DNA from 3 places in the Paenibacillus sp. FA6 genome. Region 1 is predicted to be linked to each of the others. Evidence: predicted binding sites of a transcription regulator. Region 1 holds the regulator's gene; each other region holds the start of a gene.
The links. The regulator Rex, encoded in region 1, represses fermentation and respiration genes when NADH is low (regulators of the CRP and FNR family bind a similar motif). The targets are predictions, from matches to a motif close to TTGTGAAATATTTCACAA.
Positions count from the first base shown of each region.

Region 2: the regulator Rex is predicted to act here: its motif matches at 4,215-4,232, upstream of ric (iron-sulfur cluster repair di-iron protein).
Region 3: the regulator Rex is predicted to act here: its motif matches at 3,976-3,993, upstream of ACP8HI_RS24895 (TorD/DmsD family molecular chaperone).

Region 1 is NZ_CP188820.1:2,485,472-2,492,240, forward strand. It holds gene ACP8HI_RS11615 (cell wall elongation regulator TseB-like domain-containing protein) at 124-669, opposite strand; gene ACP8HI_RS11620 (amidohydrolase) at 711-2,021, opposite strand; gene ACP8HI_RS11625 (redox-sensing transcriptional repressor Rex) at 1,987-2,661, opposite strand; gene dinG (ATP-dependent DNA helicase DinG) at 2,696-5,557, opposite strand; gene ACP8HI_RS11635 (tetratricopeptide repeat protein) at 5,695-6,324, opposite strand; gene panD (aspartate 1-decarboxylase) at 6,465-6,769, opposite strand, start outside.
Region 2 is NZ_CP188820.1:2,699,567-2,706,335, forward strand. It holds gene ACP8HI_RS12765 (formate/nitrite transporter family protein) at 1-316, opposite strand, end outside; gene ACP8HI_RS12770 (nitrite reductase (NAD(P)H) small subunit) at 369-695, opposite strand; gene nirB (nitrite reductase large subunit NirB) at 760-3,201, opposite strand; gene ric (iron-sulfur cluster repair di-iron protein) at 3,428-4,147, opposite strand; gene ACP8HI_RS12785 (winged helix-turn-helix transcriptional regulator) at 4,309-4,626, opposite strand; gene ACP8HI_RS12790 (hypothetical protein) at 4,957-5,133, opposite strand; gene ACP8HI_RS12795 (sugar phosphate isomerase/epimerase family protein) at 5,508-6,476, opposite strand; gene ACP8HI_RS12800 (Gfo/Idh/MocA family protein) at 6,532-6,769, opposite strand, start outside.
Region 3 is NZ_CP188820.1:5,545,627-5,552,395, reverse strand. It holds gene ACP8HI_RS24900 (efflux RND transporter permease subunit) at 1-2,985, shown strand, start outside; gene ACP8HI_RS24895 (TorD/DmsD family molecular chaperone) at 3,169-3,852, opposite strand; gene ACP8HI_RS24890 (MFS transporter) at 4,482-5,720, shown strand; gene ACP8HI_RS24885 (glutamine--tRNA ligase/YqeY domain fusion protein) at 5,810-6,769, opposite strand, start outside.

The sequences.
Region 1 (6,769 bases):
TGACCATACTGCAACTGTTCCTCTCACCGCGCAATCAGAGCCCATCTGAACTCGTCAGATCCCAAAACAAACAATAAAACCAGCCGAATCATCCTAAAAGAATGGCTCAGCTGGTTTATTGATTTAACGGTTTGGCAATGTAAATTGTTCGCCTATTTGTGTACCATCACTAAATCGATAGAAGCGATAATTATAATGATCCTGTTCTTTGTAAAATAGCTGCCAGACAGCAGTTCCATTGAATAAGCCAAGTTGCAAATGAGTTTCTTTCATATTTGAAAGTTCCTTTTCGATAAGAAGTATCATTTGACTTTTGGATAATCCATCCTTCAATAGTTCACTTCGAATCGCTCTAGGAGTATCATTCACTTCGTAATCACTCGTTAATGGAACCCAGACAATTATATTCTGATCGACTTGATCCTTACCTTCGATAACCCAGACGACATTGTTCCAGACCGATTTGGAGGTACGAGTAACATGAATTAATTCACTATGCTGCTTCGCTGCAGCAATAGCCATATCTTCTTGTTTCCATTGATCCTGCATAATGTATATGTAATAGCGAAAGAGTCCGAATAGCAGAACGATCACGACCGCAATACTTAACCAAATGATCTTCTTCTTGTTCATGTTCATGCTCTTGTTCTTGATATTAATCTTCTTCAACCTGAACTTCCTTTCTTCAGGAATAAGGAATAACTCACACCTTAACGGTTGAGTAAGCCCTCGAAAGCAGATTGCGCTTCATGGTGTATACGTTCTTCGTCTAGAGTAAGACAAACACCATTCTTCACAACTTGCTTACCATCAACCCATACATGTTCTACATCTTTGGCACTCGCAGAATAGATTGAGTGTGAGATGAAATCGGTATGTGGTAAGAAATGAGCCTGATCCGTATTCAGTGCGATGAAATCTGCCTTCATGCCCGGAGCCAACCTTCCTACTGTATCTAGAAACAACGACTTCGCACCATATATTGTACCCATCCGCAGTGCCTCAGCAGCCGGAATAGCTGTTGGATCACCAGAAACCCCTTTGTGAATGAGAGCAGCAAGCCGCATCTCTTCAAACATATCCAGATTGTTATTACTTGCCGGACCATCTGTTCCAAGCGATACAGGCACTCCTGCCTTCAAGAGGTCTGTTACACGCGCGATACCGCTCGCAAGCTTCAAGTTACTTCCTGGATTATGTGATACGCCAACTTGATGGGTTGCTAGTATCTCGATCTCTTCATCATTTAGGTGCACACCGTGTGCAACAATCGAAGGACGTGTAAACATGCCAAGCTTCTCTAAATGTTGAACAGGTCGAAGACCATAATCCGCTACATTCTGCGCTACTTCGCTCAACGTCTCGGACATATGTGTATGCATCGGCAGATCAAGATCATGTGCAGCTTGGACAAACTTCTCGAAGTAATCTGGAGGGCAAGTATAAGGTGCATGAGGCGACATCATCGTCGTGATTCTACCCTCTGCTTGACCGTTCCAATTTTTCGCAAAAGTGATCGCTTCCTGAAGTTTATGTTGTTGGACTTCCGCAGAACAGAATCCGATAACACCTCTAGTTAGCACGCCACGAATTCCGGATTCTTGAACCACTTTAGCTACTTGATCCATTTGATCATACATATCTAGAAAAGTCGTTGTGCCACCTTTAAGCATTTCCAACACAGATAAGGATGTTCCCCAATAGACATCTTCAGAAGTGAATTTCTCTTCCATTGGCCACATTTTTTCCTGCAACCATACTTGTAGAGACAGATCGTCGCCATAACCTCTAAGCAATGACATAGCAGCATGCCCATGTGTATTCACAAGACCTGGTAAGAATAAGAGATGACTCCCATCCACTACCGGAATGTCCTCACCAACTACCGGCATGTCTTCACCAATATACGTAATCAAGTCATCCTCTACGAGCATATAACCTTTCAATACAGGCTGTTCATTGTTCAGAACAGCAAACGTACCATTCTTAATGATCCACTTCTGCGCTTTGTCGTTCACCATCGTCTGAATCTCCCTTTCCATTAACCAAGTAATACGCAAGGCTAAGCATATCCGTAGTGAAATCAGCTGCATGAATACGAACATGCGCTGGGGCCTTTAATATCGTTGGAGCGAAATTCAATATGGCTCCAATTCCTGCTTCAATCAATTTATCAGCAACCTCCTGAGCTTCTTGCTCAGGAACTGTAATGATTCCAATTCGAATATTATACTTCTTAATCGTATCGAAGAGTTCCTCCATAGGTTGAACTTCCAATGTGTTAATATGTGTTCCAACCTTTGTTGGATATGCATCAAATACGGCGACAATCTTTAAATTCTCTTTCAGATAAGCATTATAATTGGATAATGCATGTCCTAGATTACCCGCACCTACCAGAACGACATTGATCTGTTGATCCAAATTAAGTATATGTCGTATTTTCTCTATTAAATAAGCCACGTCATAGCCAATACCTTTTCTGCCGAAATCGCCAAAGTATGCAAGATCTTTACGAATTTGTGCAGGGTTCAAATCAAGCCTTTGACCTAATTCCTGTGAGGAAACTGTAGCTACTTCCCGTCTCTGAAGTTCCGTTAGATAACGTAAATAAATGGGTAATCTGCGTACAACAGCTTCTGAAATTTTATCAGATTTCATTTTTGCTCCTCCTAATGAATAGCTAATACATTGATCAAGGACGCTGTCCGTCTTCTAGCCATTCCGAAATTCTTGAAACCATTTGATGGGTCGGCATATGTTCCATCTTGGGACCAGGTAATGAATACAGGAAATACTTCCCGTAATAAGATTCAATCACACGTGTATCATACACAATGACGATTCCCCGATCACTCGCCGTACGCACTAATCGTCCAAATCCTTGTTTGAAGCGAATAACCGCTTGAGGTACTGACAGTTTCATGAAAGGATTTTTCTTTTGTTGCTGTAAAAGTTCACTCTTCGCCTCCACAAGTGGATGATTAGGAGGTTGAAAAGGAAGTCGGACAATCGCTAAACAAGTCAATGCTTCTCCTGGGATATCTACCCCTTCCCAGAAACTGTTCGTTCCTAGAAGTACCGAGGCACTACTATCTTGGAAACGGCGGATCAACTTACTTCGGCTCCCATTGTCTACACCTTGTCCTAGTACGGCAATATCCGTTGAAGAAAGAGCTTTACTTAAAGGCTCATAGACTTGACGAAGCATGCGATAAGAAGTGAACAATACTAACATTCGACCCTGTGTAACGATAGCCGTTTCAGCCAGTGATTTGACAAGTGTTTCGACGAAGAGTGCATCACCTATACTCCCCTTCACACTTGGGAAATCACGCGGGATGATCAGCAATGCCTGATCTCGATAACGAAAAGGAGACGGCAACTGAACAGTTACTAGCTGGTCTTGATCCGAGGCTTCTTGAAGCCCCAAGTTTTCAATCATATACTGAAAAGATTTGTCGATTGACAACGTAGCGGAAGTTAGAATAATGCTTTTCTTTTTATCAAAGAATACTTCCTTTAGCTGCTGGCTTACATCTACAGGAACCGCATACATTTGTAGAGATTTACTCCGGTAGTGACCATTAGCCTCCATCCAGTATACATTTCCTGCATCGTTAAGTGATATGAAGAAATGTAAGTCTTCACGCTGGGATGCTAAATCTTTCACAAGACCACTGATGTCCGTAAGCAGACTCTCGAAATTAAAATCCTCCAGATTTTCTCTGATTTCATTTATCATTTTGTCTGAACTACGAATGACTTCGCCTAGCGTTACATAAATCTGATTCTCTATTTCTTTCAGCACTTCCCAATCCTTCGGTTTCTTGGAAGGCTGTAAGCGTAGCACGAACTGTCCCGTATCCCCTGGGGCAGCATCACTTCGCTCAGGTAACAGAGCAAATAGCATATCGCTTAGTCTATCCCAATGTTCCTTCACGTCGACTAAATCACCACTCATACGATCCGTCAATAGAGCCCAGTCGGCAGCCTTCTCATCGTTTGAAGAATGTAGCTGTTGTCGAAGAACAGGGAATTGACCATTCCTGTTATCTTTGTAAAGTCGCGATAAAGTGTGGATCACATTGAAATACCTCATATGAAGGCCTAAGTGTTTACCGGCAACTTCCTCCAAATGATGCGCTTCATCAATAACTAAATACTCGTAAGCAGGCAATAGCTGATGTCCTGCCTTTATATCTGTGAACAGCTTCGAATGATTGGTAATCACTACATCTGCTATACCTGCTTCATGCTTTGCACGATGGTAATAACATTTACGAAACCATGGACAGGCACGTCCTAAGCAAGAATCCGAGTCACTGGACACGGTTTCCCAGAAATCCCCACCGCGAGCTCCTAGATTCAGTTCTTCATCGTCACCTGTCTCTGTCTGTGTTAACCACACAATCATTTGTGCGGCTAAGATCAAGTCCTCTTTAGGATTTGTAAAGTCCCGTCTATTTATTTTATGTTCAAATTTTCTCAAACACAAATAATGTTGTCTCCCCTTGAAAATTGCTGCTTTGAAGGGGAAAGGAACAACTTGAGTCAATAGTGGTATATCTCGCTCTCGCAACTGCTCCTGAAGGTTAATCGTATGCGTGCTTACCATGACTTTCTGTTCACGCTTCACACTCTGATAAATAGCCGGAATTAAGTACCCTAGAGATTTCCCAGTTCCTGTTCCCGCTTCAATAAGAAGATGCTTCTCTTGATCAAGTGCATTCATTACCTCAGTGAACATCATACTTTGTGATTCGCGAGCTTCATACTGTGGCATAATCGAGCGGAGCCCTTCCTCAATCTGAGCAAGATACTCCGGGAAATCGACATTCTTCAGAGGGTTATCATCTGCATCATCCCGCGGCGTTGATATATCCGTCCAATCTTCAACAGCCAAAGCTAATTGGCGATAAAATGTATGACTCTCCAGATCCTGTGCAGGCTCCTTCTCTTTCTCCCTACACAGCGCGTCGAAATACCAAGCTAAATCACTGTCCTCATCCATAAATAGCTCACTTAGGCGCTGTAAAGTAATCAGTGGAAGACTAACCAATTCATCCAAACATTTCAACAATACATGCGCAGTAGCTAGCGCGTCACTATCCGCTTGATGGGGTCGATCATGCTGAATACCGAATTGCGAGGATACAAGCCCTAATTGATAGGTCGTTAATGACGGAAAACATATTTTAAGAAAATCAATGGTATCAAGCAGCCGTCCCGCGTATGGCAAATAACCACATCGATCAAGTGAGTTCTGTAAGAAATTGAAATCGAATGCGATATTATGGCCTACCAAAACAACGTCATCTAATAAGGGAACTAACTCCATCATCATTTCTTCTAAGGAAGGAGCGTTCTCAACGTCACTATTGGAAATTCCAGTTAAATTACTAATAAAAGGAGGAATGGGGATACCCGGATTAACGTAAGATCCGTATACACGAGATATCGATTGATCTTCCTCAATAATGGCAAGTCCTACTTGAATGATCTCATCACCGGGTTGGTTACCAGTAGTTTCAAAATCCAATACAGCAAATTTCATGTTCTATTATTCCCTTTCAATCCAGTCTCTTTTACAGCATAACAGAAGTTCTCATTTTATTCATTAATTTGAGGTGCAAAAAAGGCGATGCCCCGTCGCTCACGCTTAGCAGGCATCGCTTCATTACGTTCATCCAGTTAATTCAATGAAATGAGCTGACTTCCATATTGGAGTTGACCACGGTTGTCGTTGCACACTTGTATATTCACAAGTGGATCAGCTAGTGTTGGATCATTTTGCATTGCCAATGCGAAGTACTCCTGAGCTTTCCTCGTATCCGAAAGTTTAACCTGAATACATCCAAGTGCGTTATAGATCATTGCTTTAAGCCTTTTATGTTCAGTCAGGGGAAGAATCCATTGGAATTGCTTAAGCGCTTCTGACGTCTCTTCTAAATGAAGATGAGCCATCGCAATATACATTCTTGCAAGCAAACTGTCAGGGACATCCATGATGATAACAGAAAATTGCTGTATAGATTGACGATACATCATTAATTTGAAGTAACCCTGACCCCTTACAAAAGACTCCGTCTCCATTTCAGGTGTAGCACCTAGAGGAAAAATGGGTGGTAATAACGTATATTCTCGAAAAGCGCCCATTTTGTCTTCAAAGGAAAGCCATTCCTCAATAATTCCATCACTCATCGCTTTAAGCATGTTCCATCTCTGGATCATATATTGCTTTTGAGTATCTTGTGCTGTTGGGTAATGCTTGATAATCTCCTCTAACATGTCGTTCATTTCAGCGAATACATGTTGAAACATAATCTGCATCCCACCTTTAACAATCATGATATTAGTGCGATTGAACTGATTAGTGCGATCTAACTAATATCATTTTTTGTAGAAGTGGTTCTTTTCATGCGTCGATACCATACATTGCATCTTATGTTCATTAAGCCTTATTACATAATCGTCCCATGAACTTCTTTCTCCATCAATTGAACAGGTTTATTGTTCTCATCAACAAAGACTACAGTAGGTTTGTGTGAACTTAAGTTTTCTTGAGACATGACGGCATATGAAATAATAATCACAGTATCTCCAGGAGAAACTAATCGTGCCGCTGCTCCATTCAGACAAATGACACCACTATCCCGTGGACCAGGAATAACATATGTTTCTAGACGAGCGCCATTATTGTTATTTACAATTTGAACTTTTTCATTCTCAAGTAAATCTGCCGCTTCCATCAAATTCTCATCTATCG
Region 2 (6,769 bases), 210 kb from region 1:
TAAGCGTATCTCCAATCGTAGTCTTACCTGCCAGTGTACTTGCCGTAAAGAACATATTATTTCCCGTAAATAACTCTGCACCAGCAAATATAACTAATGTAAGCGCAACTCCGAAGGAAGCACCCATAACAAGTGGTTGAAAGGCAGATTTAACTACAGCTAATGGCCCACCAAGTGAAAAGATTAGAATAATCCCCACCCCTATATAGGCACCTGCTAATGCAGCAGCTATCGTGTATCGTATTAAACTTTCATTCATCTTTTCTTTTTTCTTAGCAGCTGCCTCTACAATGGTCTCTACACTTTGCGTATACAGGCGGATCACCTCTTCAATTGGATATAAGGCTACATTAACCTTGGGCTATTCATTATACATAAAAGCCAATTTGAACTTCTTCATTCTTCACAATGACAGGATATGTTACAACTTGCCCTGTATCTGGCGCTTGCACTTTACCAGTAATCAGATCAATCTTCCAGTCATACAAGGGATCATAGATATAATGTCCAGATACGATCGCTTCGGCCAATGGTCCTCCCTTTGGATGTGGTGACTTGTTCGCCACAGCATATACATTCCCGTCCGTTATGCGAAATATAGCGATCTCCTGACCTTCAATAATAACAACTCGACCTAGTTGCATCAAGCACTCATCAAGCGATCCTACAGAATAATAATTCGTTGTCATTTCCATTAGATAAATCTCCTTTCTAAATAGCAATTATAATGCAAGTTTCGAACACGTACGGATAGTGTCATTATTTCACCAGTACTGCAGTTGTATGATCTTCAAATAGCGCTGCACGTGTTTTGTCATCATTAAGCATCTTTTTCCACGGGTCTTCTACTTGTTGTAGAGCAATTTCAATTCGTTTAACGAGCTCTTTACGGTTATCCTCATTATCCAATATGACAGCTTGAATCTGCACAAGCCCGATCCGTTCTACCCATTCGGAAGTTCTTTCTAGATAATTACCAGTTTCTCGATAGTATTGCATAATAGCTCCACAAATTTCAATCAGTTCTTCATCCGTTTTCACTTTACAGAAGCTATCCGCAATTCGCGGCTTGATCCCTCCATTACCTCCGATAAAGATCTCCCATCCCCCGTCATTACCAACAATACCGATATCCTTCGTACAAGCTTCCGCACAGTTCCGCGGACAACCATTCACAGCGTATTTAAATTTCGCAGGTAAATCGAGGCGCTCGAATTTACGCTCTAACAGTGCTCCCATAGACAAAGAGTCCTGTGTTCCAAATCTACAGAATTGGGAACCCACACATGTTTTGACCGTACGTAGCGATTTGGCATAACCATAACCTGAAGGCATATCAAGTTCTTCCCATACTTTTGGCAAGTCTTCCTTCTTGACGCCAATCAGATCCAGCCGCTGCCCACCGGTAACTTTAACAACCTTAACCTCATATTTCAATGAAACATCCGCTATTTTTTTAAGTTCCTCTGGTGTTGTTACACCTCCATACATCCTTGGAATGACCGTATACGTTCCATCTTTTTGGATATTCGCGTTCATTCGTTCGTTGACAAAGCGCGATTCTTTCTCATCTTCATGAGTCTCAGGATTTAACATGTTCAAATAGTAATTGATTGCTGGACGGCACTTAGAGCATCCCTCTTGATTACTCCAACCAAGTACATTCATGACCTCACGAGTTGTAGATAATCCCTTAACCGTAATCTCTGCTACTATTTCATCCCTATCGAGTGCAGTACAACCACAAATGCCTTCTTTAGCCGCTGTCTTGAATCCATCCCCTAGAACATACTGTAGAATTTGCTCAACAACCGGCTTACATCCTCCACATGAACGGGTTGCGCCCGTACAAGCTTTAATTTCATCTACCGTTGTTAGCCCTTGATCTGTAATCACATCGACAATCGCCTTCTTAGTAACGCCATTACATCCGCAAACAATTTCATCGTCTGCCATCGTCTCTATCGATGATTGCTTATTAGCGCCACCACCGCTACATCCAGTTCCCATGATCGTACTATATATATCATCCGTCATTTCAGATTGTTGCTTAATCAATTTTTGTAAATTTGCAGACTCTGTTACATCCCCGAACAGCACAGCGCCGATAATGACATTGTCACGTAGAAGAATTTTCTTATAGGTTCTTTTCCACTCATCTTTAGTAGAAATCACGATATGTTCCGGTCCTTCAACAAACTCACCTGCTGAGAATACGTCGACACCAGAGATTTTCAGCTTCGTTGCCACAATAGAACCTTCATAAGGAGATGTGGCAACTCCGCATATATGCTTAGCCAATACATGTCCTTGTTCAAATAATGGAGCTACGAGCCCATAACATACTCCCCGATGTTCCGTACACTCGCCGACGGAATACACATCTTCCAATGAAGTACGCATATAGTCATCTACAACAATCCCTCGTCCCACTTCCATATTACTAGCTTTGGCAAGTGCTATGTTCGGTTTAATACCTACCGCCATCACAACAAGGTCAGCATCCAATATACTACCGTCACTGAAACGCAACCCACTTACTCGCTCTTCCCCAATTAGCTCTGAGGTTTGTTTACCCATAGCAAATTTTATCCCTTGACGTTCCAATTCTGCCTGCAACATTGAAGAGGCACTACGATCTAATTGGCGTTCCATAATATCTTCCATCAAATGGACAACCGTTACATCCATCCCTAGATTCACTAGCCCTTTTGCCGCCTCCAAACCTAAAAGTCCACCCCCGATGACAGCAGCCTTTTTATACTTCTGAGCAGCATCCATCATCTGGTTACAGTCATTAATATCCCTAAAGCCGATAACGCCTTCTTTATCACTCCCAGGAATCGGTAATATAAAAGGATTTGATCCTGTCGCGATGATGATCTTATCATACGTCTCCGTCATACCATTGTCCGTAGTCACTTTCTTACCTACCGGATCAATATGTGTCACCGTAGTTGTCGTATGCAGTGTAATTTGATTATCTGAATACCAGTTCCAATCATTCAAAACAATATCATCGACCGTCTTACTACCTTCCAGAACGTAGGATAGCATGATCCGGTTATAGTTAGGATGTGGTTCACTACCAAATACCGTAATATCAAATGAATCGCTAAGTTTCAAAATTTGTTCAACTGTACTTATGCCTGCCATTCCATTCCCAATCACCAATAGCTTTTCTTTTTGTTGTTGTTGCATGTTTGGAAACCCTCCTTCTGTGCTCTTCTTGCCTTATTAAATAAAGTATAACAGCTTAAAAAATATAGATTGTGATTTCGTTCACATTATATGTGAATTATATCACAAGTATGTTCACAATTTAAACTATATCCGTATATTTTTAACGTCAATCCGATTGACATGAACAGAAATAGCGAAAAAGGATAGATTTGAAGTCTCAATCTCTATCCTTTTTCGCTGTCCATTAAGCTTGAAAACGTGGAAATAAAATATTATTCTCCAAATGCACATGTTCAAACGTCATTCGCTCTAGTTCTGCTAGTCTTTCATACGTGATACGATATGTAGTACACGCGTGAGCTGGAGGTGTGAAATCATTCGTAATTTCCCTGATCTCTTTTAGAATATCGCCAGCTTGGTCATGCTCATCTTCTAATTGTGCAATTGAATCTTGAAGTTCTTTACTTGCAGACTCTTCAAATTGTTGTTCTAGAGCAACCATTCGAGGGAAGAATCGTTCTTCTTCATCAGCTGTATGCTCAAGTAATTCATCTTTCAATCTTGTATACAGAACGTGCAATTGTGCCAAATGTAGATCTTGATTACCATGAACTCTGTTAACTCTTGTAACATTCTTATATATTTCAGGAAGTTCTTCACGTAAGTAATCATGATGTTTACTCACAATGTAATCAATCAAAGATGGAGAGTCCATTTCTACGAAATTCTTCATTCCATCCTTATCATCGTTTAGACCTGAGTGCTTAGCAGCTAATTGGTTTATCTCTTCTAGTACTTGATCAATGTCCAGACCTCTTTCCTGAACGGCATCCATAAGTGGGCGCTTACCGCCACAACAGAAATCAATCTTATGATCTCGGAAATAATCACTAGCCTTTGGAAACTTTATAACAATATCACTTACGATATGATCAGCGCTGAAAAGAAGAGCTTCAACTGACATGATTAATTCCTCCTAGGTATCTTTTCTAGTCTTACCTATTCAGGCTATACCTAGAAGGACAACAGGGTTGTGATTGTAATCACAAGGGAAATCAAAAAAACCTCATTTCAATAAATAAAAGAGGTTTCAAAGTCGATACTTCCGCTCAATTTCCATTTCGCTTAATCGATCCAACTCTCTGCCCATGATTGGATCTGATCCATAACAGGCTTTAACCCTCTGCCTTTATCCGTTAGTTCATACTCTATTCGCACCGGAGTTTCCGGATATACATGACGAACAAGTATTCCTTCTAATTCCAAATCCTTCATCCGTTCCGATAACATCTTATCACTCATGGAAGGTATTAAATTAGAAATATCTTTAAATCTTTTGGGTCCATTCATCAGTCCTTGAATGATTAATCCATTCCAACGCTTGCCCAAAAAAGAGAAAGCTGTTTCAAATCGTGGACACATCACTATTTGATTAATTTCCATGAACTCTTCACCTCTTTGTAAGTATACTTTGATATCCGTCTCTGCCGAAATATAAGAAATAGAGTATCAAGTAAAACTTATACTTTCTTATATTTTAATTAAATGACATGATCATATCATTAAAAAGCTTTCGATTAGTTAGTATATTTCATTTTACCACATTCATCACTTTTTTAAAACATTCAATTTGGATGTTTAATAATATACTCAGCCTATTTTCAACTTTATTTCTCTAGTTACTATTAAGAAAATTGCCTTTCGGCGTACTTGGTGAAAGAGTTCATATAGTGAAGAAGTTTACATTTACGATGCCAGTGATACATTGTATCGCTAGCAGGTATGAGCTGCGACACCAACACCATCACCAATAGTCACCTTCCGCCTCCACCATTCACTATTAGGTGTAATAAGTACAACTGAATTCAACCCAATCCCTCTAAAGCTAACTTTAGTTGCATGGAGTACATCTAAATTACTGGAAACTCCACTTTTCAGCGTTATCGCCATTTTTAACTGTCCTTTGTACAACTAATTCTCTCTTTCCCTACTTTTACTGCTAATTAAATGTACTTTCTGCATCTATTCTAGCCTCACCTTCACTACCTTCATGCGCGAAGCATTGTTCGTCACTCTAACCTCCCCACTCTATGCCTATTCCACTGGATTACATCCGCAATTTAAGATCTTTCATGGAATATAGATGGAATTTGGTGGCTGTCGTATCGGCTATTCAAGTGATTTCAACACCTCTTATAGACTTTTAAAAATCATAAAGGATAGAGCGGGAAGTCCTCCAAAAAATTCACACTTTATATTATGTGTAAAAAAACGGCTACCTCTCGGTAGCCGCCCTCCATTTACTCTTAGATTAAATGGTATTTCTATACCCACCACATATCGCCAAGTGGCTCTTCAATGAGAACTTGTTGAAGATTCTCCACAGCCTTAGAGAAGCCTTCCTCAACGGACATCAGACCATCCTCATGTTCAATACTTACGACGTAATCATAACCAACTAAACGCAACGCGCTCATGATATCAGCCCATGTTTTGATGTCATGACCATAACCTACGCTACGGAACTGCCAAGCGCGATCAAGCATTTTCTCATAGGATTGCATGTCTGTAAGACCATGTTTATTCACATTAATTGGATCAATCACCGTATCCTTTGCATGGAAATGGTGAATCGCTCCTTCACGACCTAGAATGTGTATAGCCTGTACTGGATCAATACCTTGCCACCACATATGACTTGGATCTAGGTTGGCACCAATCGTCTCACCCGCTGCTTCACGTAGACGAAGAAGAGTAGCTGGTGTATGCACGGAGAATCCTCCATGAAGCTCAAGTCCGATTTTTACATGATGCTCTTTAGCAAATTTAGCTTGTTCAGTCCAATAAGGAATGACCTTATTCTCCCATTGCCATTTCAATATCTCTTGATAATCATTCGGCCAAGGTGCAACCGGCCAGTTCGGATATTTAGCATCCTCGTGGTCACCAGGGCATCCTGAGAAAGTATTCACCACAGGTATTTCAAGCTTCTCAGCAAGTAGAACCGAATTCACGAAATCATCGTGATCCGCCTTCGCTAGATGCTTCTGTGGGTGAAGCGGATTACCATGACAGCTAAGTGCACTGATCGTAAGTCCACGTGATTCTACTGCTCTTTTGAAATTCTTAAGCTCTGTCTCATTGTTCAGTAGATCTGCTGGATTACAGTGTGCATTGCCCGGATTTCCACCCGATCCGATTTCAACAGCCTTCAGACCCTTTGAAGCTACATAGTCTAACGCATCCTCTAACTTACGACCACCAAACAACACCATAAATACTCCTAATTTCATTGTTACTCCCCCTTATTCTCATTCATACTTCATAATAATATAGATTTTTTAAACTTTATTCAAAGTATACAGCTTTACCTGTCTTAGCAGATTCGTAGATAGCTTCTAAAATTTCAGTTACTACCAGTGCTTGTTCAGGTGTAACGACAGGATCTGTATCTTCAATAACCGCTTGCAACCATAATCTTGCTTCACGATCTGAATCAGTTTCTGTTTCTCCTGAATAGAACGCAACGCCACCAGCGCCTAAATCAACTTTTGTCTCATATAGACGGCTTAAGTTCTCACCATTA
Region 3 (6,769 bases), 2.9 Mb from region 1:
GGAGCAGCTCCCGAAGGTGTCGTTCAAGATCTGACCATTCCCCTTGAAACACGACTTCGCAATGTGGATGGAGTCAAGACAATCACCTCCACTTCATTGGAGAATGCTTCTTCTGTAGCAATCGAATTCGATTACGGTACGGATTTGGATCAGGCAACGGCCGCTGTCCGTGAGGCACTTAATGAAGTGAACTTACCAGATGGTGCACAGAAGCCTACGATTTCCAAGTTCAGTATAAATTCTTTTCCCGTTATTTCCCTAAGCGCTTCAAATACCCAAACGAAAGACTTAGAGGAATTAACACGTATTATTGAGAATCAAGTTAAACCTGAATTGGAGAAGCTGGCAGGTGTAGCTTCCGTAAGTATATCAGGACAATACGTCAGAGAAGTTCAACTGAGATTTAACGAGTCCAAAATGGCCGAACTAGGTCTTAACCAAGATACCGTTAAAGGTATCGTCCAAGGCTCGTCACTCCGTGTACCCCTTGGTTTATATAACTTAGAAGAATCTGAGAAGGCCGTCGTCGTAGATGGTAACATCATTGAACTAGACGATTTGAAGAATCTTGCGATTCCTGTCATTCCGAACATGGATAACTCAGCACAAGGTCAAGGTAACCCTGCCCTTAGCGAAGCTGCTGGAGCCAGCACACAGAATCTGACCGCAAGTGTTGCTAGCGGCATTCCGACAATTAAGCTCAGCGAGATTGCCGATATTCAAGTTATTGGTTCAGCAGAGTCCATCTCTCGTACCAATGGTGTTGAATCGATCGGGCTGTCCATTGTAAAAGACAATGACGCCAACACCGTCGATGTCGTCAATGCCGTTAAAGATAAATTGGTCGAGCTAAAGGCAAGTTATCACGGGCTTGAACTGATCACGTTGCTCGATCAAGGTAAACCTATTGAAGATTCTGTAAACACCATGCTTAGTAAAGCAATATTTGGAGCATTATTTGCAGTTATCATCATCCTGATCTTCCTACGTAACATTCGTTCGACGATCATATCCGTTATCTCGATTCCGTTGTCACTTCTAGCTGCCGTACTTATCTTGTGGCAAATGGATATTACGCTAAATATGATGACTTTAGGTGCCATGACTGTTGCCATAGGTCGCGTTATTGATGACTCCATTGTCGTCATAGAGAATATCTATCGGCGACTTGCTGATACGAGCGAGAAACTGCGCGGTCGTGAATTAATCCGTGAGGCAACAGCAGAAATGTTCGTTCCCATCATGTCATCTACCATCGTAACCATCGCTGTCTTCCTACCGCTGGCATTTGTAAGCGGCATGGTTGGAGAGTTATTCCTACCATTTGCGTTAACCATGGTATTTGCACTGCTCGCTTCACTTGTTATTGCCATTACCATTGTACCCATGCTTGCACATACACTCTTCAAAAAGGGTATCTCAACGAAGAGACGTGCTCATAAAGAAGAGCTAGGGCGCCTTGCTAAGGGATATCAACGTATTCTGAATTGGTCCCTTTCTCATAAAGCGATCACCTTCGGTTCTGCTGTTCTTCTACTTGCAGGCAGCATCATGTTATATCCATTAATCGGCACTAGCTTCATGCCGGATCAGACAGATAAGTTCACCATGGTGACCTATTCACCTAAACCAGGAGATCAACTGGATGTTGTCGAGCAACGCGCCTTGAGTGCTGAGAAATTGATTCTTAATCAACCAGGCGTAGAGAAAATGCAGTATTCCATTGGCGGTGCTAATCCGATGGGTGGTGCTAGCTCATCCAACTCAGGTCTATTCTATATTGAATACAACTCCGATACCAAGAACTTCGAAGATGTCCAGAAACAACTTGTCGAAGATCTTCAACAAGAAATTCCTGATGGTACATGGTCATCTTTAGATATGACGGGCGGAATGCTCGGAAGTGGACTCAGTGTTAGCGTATTTGGAGATAGCTTAGAGGATATTAAGCCCGTGTCCGATGAAATTCTGAGACTTGTAGAAGAGGATACGACTCATTTTGAAAAAGCAAAGAGTAGTCTATCTGCTTCCTATGATCAATACACGATTGTAGCTGATCAGGAGAAGTTAAGCTCACTAGGTCTTACTGCTGGGCAGATTGCTATGAAGCTAAGCCCTGTTCGTGAGCGTCCGGTTCTAACTGAAATTGAAGTTGAGGACAAAACCTACAAGGTTTATATCGAAACTGACAGCTCTGTCTACAAGACGATACATGAGATTGCTGATGAGAAGATTATGTCTCCTCTAGGCATCGAAGTTGCAATCAAGGATGTAGCTAAGATTGAAAAGGGACATTCTCCGAACACCATCACACGTACCGATAGTAAGATGGTTGTCTCCGTGTCAGCTAATATCTTGACTGCCGATGTTGGTAAAGCTTCCACAAGCTTACAAAACAAAGTAAATGCCATCGAGAAGCCTGATGGTGTCGAGATTAAGTTCGGTGGTTCAACAGAACAAATCAATGATACATTTACACAACTTGGTCTTGCGATGTTAGCAGCCATTGCGGTTGTATACTTTGTACTCGTTGTCACCTTCGGTGGAGGTCTTGCACCGTTTGCAATTCTCTTCTCTTTACCATTCACAGTTATCGGTGCTCTTGTTGGATTACTGATTACTAAGGAGACACTCAACGTATCCTCTCTAATGGGTGCATTGATGCTCATAGGGATCGTTGTAACCAATGCGATCGTACTCATCGACCGCGTTATTCGCAAAGAGAAGGAAGGTCTATCTACTCGTGAAGCCTTGCTTGAGGCAGGAGCAACTCGCCTTCGTCCAATACTTATGACTGCACTCGCCACCATTGGTGCATTGCTGCCACTTGTTGTTGGATTGGAAGACAGTGCTGGAATCATTTCACGCGGACTCGGAATTACCGTCATTGGTGGTCTGATCAGTTCTACACTACTGACGCTAGTTATCGTACCTATTGTGTATGAATTCCTGATGAAATTCAGCAAACCTAAAGTACTAGACTAAGATAGCTATCATCCATATTGAATCAACAAAGGACGTATCCCCTTTTCCTTATGAAATGGAGGTACGTCCTTTTACTTTATTTAAAAATATAAAAAAGCCGACTCCCGTTCGCGCTTAAGGAATCAGCTTATAGACCTCTTGATATACTTCGTGATCAAAAAATGTCTTTTTGAAAAACCTCTACTAGGAAAGATTCTCTCTCCATGAGCGCAACATGATCATATCATACGGAATAAAGTCTCTCAGAATACTTCCTATAGCTGTATACACTGAGCTTTGTGCTAGACACATTAAATCTTCACCGAAGGTTGGAATCCACTGTATTAGATGTTCATCTAGGAAGCGAATCTGATCATCAATTAATTCTAATTGTGCAGTTCTGATTCGTCGATCATCTGATGTTCGTTCAGCGAGAATAGCCATGTACTCAAGCTCGAGCGAAATATTATCGTCCTGTTCATGGTTCAACTTATTGAATGCAATGCCTGACTGAACATACATCTCACGAACATTCGCAGTACAATCCACCTTCTTCTCTCTCAGCCTACTCACATAATCACTTTCACATAGCGAACGGAATATGGGGCGCATACAGTGAAATAAACGTTGGTACTCTTCCTTCTCCACTTCACAGATCTTAACAAGTTGACCCGGCATAATATTAGATAAGTAGTTCTTCAACAGCTGACCGCCTTCTGTTAACAGAATTTCCTCCCTAGTAACCATATGCTGCCGCCATTGTGCAACGAGTGACAAGCTTGGAGGACTCCCCAAGAAATCTATAAGCAATTGATATACCCAGCCTCTACCTTGCTTCCAGCGTACACATTCTTCAGTATCCTTAACAAGTTCCATGGTTAGTAACACAGAGTGCAACCCCCTTTATGTACTATCAATGAGTCGAGACGATACAATAAACATCATTTATTTGTTCTTTAAAAGGATAACGCTTTCTTATATATTCATAATACATCAAATGTTATATATTTCATGTGACAATTTTCACACCTCAGTATGGATATCTTTTTAAAAGTAGAAACGCCTATGCCATCCTTTTTCAAAGAGTTTATGCTTCCGATCCTAGCGATACTTCGTATCACTTTGAGGCACCCGTTTCAGCAGAAATATAAGGAATAGAGTATCAAGTGAAACTTATACTTTCTTATTATTTCAAAAAAAATGATTCCCATCACTGACGGAAATCATATCAATAGATACTCCGGCATACGATTACTAGGGGGAATCGTCACCTTATAAACATATAGTACCTTATTTTGTAAGCGCTTACCACTATTTTTAATTAGTTTTCTCCTATTTTCCCCTCTAAATCATAAATTTATGTTGATATGGAAATTTGTTGGTTTGAATCCCCTTTCAACACATGTTAAAGTGGAATGGTTAATCTAATCACCATAAATAACCATTAGCGATTCGTATTTAGGATGATCGATGGTCTCGAGTGTAATAGAGCTTGACTATTCATCCTATGGAAAGGAATGTCGATATTGAATGAACCCATAGAAACCAAATCATCCTTAACGTCACTTAGACTTTTCAATTTCTTCCTATACGGTTCCATGGTCATCTTCACTAGCTTTTTTCAACTGTACCTTCAGGATGTAGGCATGACGAAATTCGAAATTGGTAGCCTTATGGCACTTGGACCCTTTGTCTCCTTGTTTGCTAATCCCTTTTGGAGAAGCTGGGGTGACCGTTTGCATAATATGAGACGTATTATCGTCATCATGTTGAGTGGAACCGTGTTGCTGATACAGTTTGTCTTCCAAGCTGATAGCTATCCAATGGTGTATTTAACAATGACCTTATTCTTTTTCTTTCAAACACCTATATTCTCTCATAGCAACAGTCTTATACTAGGATATATTCAGGATACACCGCGTAAATTTGGTTCTTTCCGCATATGGGGGTCTATTGGTTGGGCAATAACCGCCATTGCTGCAGGGCAAATTCTTGATTGGACGGGTATATCACAAGTATCAACCTTATTTACTACTCTTCTGATCTTGGCCATTGGGGCGGTTATGTTTCTCCCCCCTTTGCATCGCTCTTCCCATACACCCACGTTACATTTCAAAGGGTTTGCAACGATTATGACCAATCGATACTTTCTTTCCTTTATCCTTCTAGGTGTTCTAGTATCCGTCCCGAATGCTATGAATAATACATTTATGTCATTATATATAACAGAAATTGGAGGATCCAAGCGAATGGTTGGATTGGCAGTACTCCTGTCTTCTTTGTTCGAAATGGGTATGTTCTTCTTGTTCGATCGCTTCATGAAACGTAAAATATCATGGTTATTTGGTTGCCTTGCCCTAGTAAGTCTGCTCTTCAGTCTGCGTTGGCTTCTCATGGCTGAGGCTACACTTCCATTAGAGGTCGCTGCCATTCAAGTCCTGCACTGTGTTACCTTCGGCGGATTCTTCTATGTCGGAACCCAGCTTACGATGCTGTTGATCCCTCGTCCCTTTCGTGCAACGGGTCAAGCCGTCTACACGCTCTCATGGAGTGGTCTCTCAGGCGTTATCGGTGGATTAGTCGGTGGATGGCTATTTCAAAACTTTGGCGCCGAGGCCATGTATCAGACGGGGATGCTTTTCTCCTTAATCGGTGCCGCTGGCTTCGCTCAGATCTGGTCACTCATTCGAAAACATGGTTATGAATTACCTGGTACTATCCACGAAGCGGATCCTGATGAGGATCCAATCTATTAGTGTCATAGAACTTCCTTATCATTGAACAAGCATAAAATAGCCCGCAGACAGATCACTGCGGGCTGGTTTATGCTTATTAGATCATTTCTTTATTTCGTTATTGGGAATGAACTCTTAAGCGAGACGACACGGTTAAATACCGGATGTCCTGGCGTCGAGTACTTGGAATCTACGTTAAAGTAACCATGGCGGAAAAATTGGAACTTATCCTGCGCTACCACATCTTTCATCCCCGGTTCTATATAGCCTTGGATGATTTCCATTGAATTCGGATTGATCTGATCAAGGAACGTCTTCTCTTGTGTCTCATCAACCGACTCTTCCGCTTCCTCGTCCAATATAAGCGGTTCATACAAACGGAATTCAGCAGGAACGGCTTGACTTGCCTCGACCCAATGGATCGTCCCTTTCACTTTACGTCCAGTAAATCCACTACCGCTCTTTGTCTCAACGTCGTAGGTACAATGAATTTCGATAACATGACCTTCTTCATCCTTGATCACTTCATTGCATTTAATGAAATAAGCATTCTTCAGCCTGACTTCATTACCAGGGAATAGTCGGAAGTATTTGTTCGGTGGATTCTCCATGAAGTCCTCTTGCTCAATATATATTTCCCGAGAGAATGGAATTTGACGATTACCCATTTCAGGATTCTCGCTATTATTCTCCGCTTCCAGATGCTCTACTTGACCCTCTGGATAGTTGGTAATCACTACTTTGAGTGGATTCAATACCGCCATCGTACGAGGTGCTTTCATCTTCAGATCTTCGCGGATAAAATGTTCCATCATTTGTCGATCTACGACACCTTGGCTCTTAGAGATACCTGTCTCATAAATAAAGCTACGGATCGCCTCAGGTGTGTATCCCAGACGACGCAGACCTGAGATCGTTGGCATCCGCGGATCATCCCAGCCATCCACATGATGTTGATCCACAAGTAACTTCAGCTTCCGTTTACTCGTTAGGGTCTGTCCCACGTTCAAACGACCGAATTCATATTGATGAGGAATATTTGGCATTTCGCATTCTGCTACAACCCAATC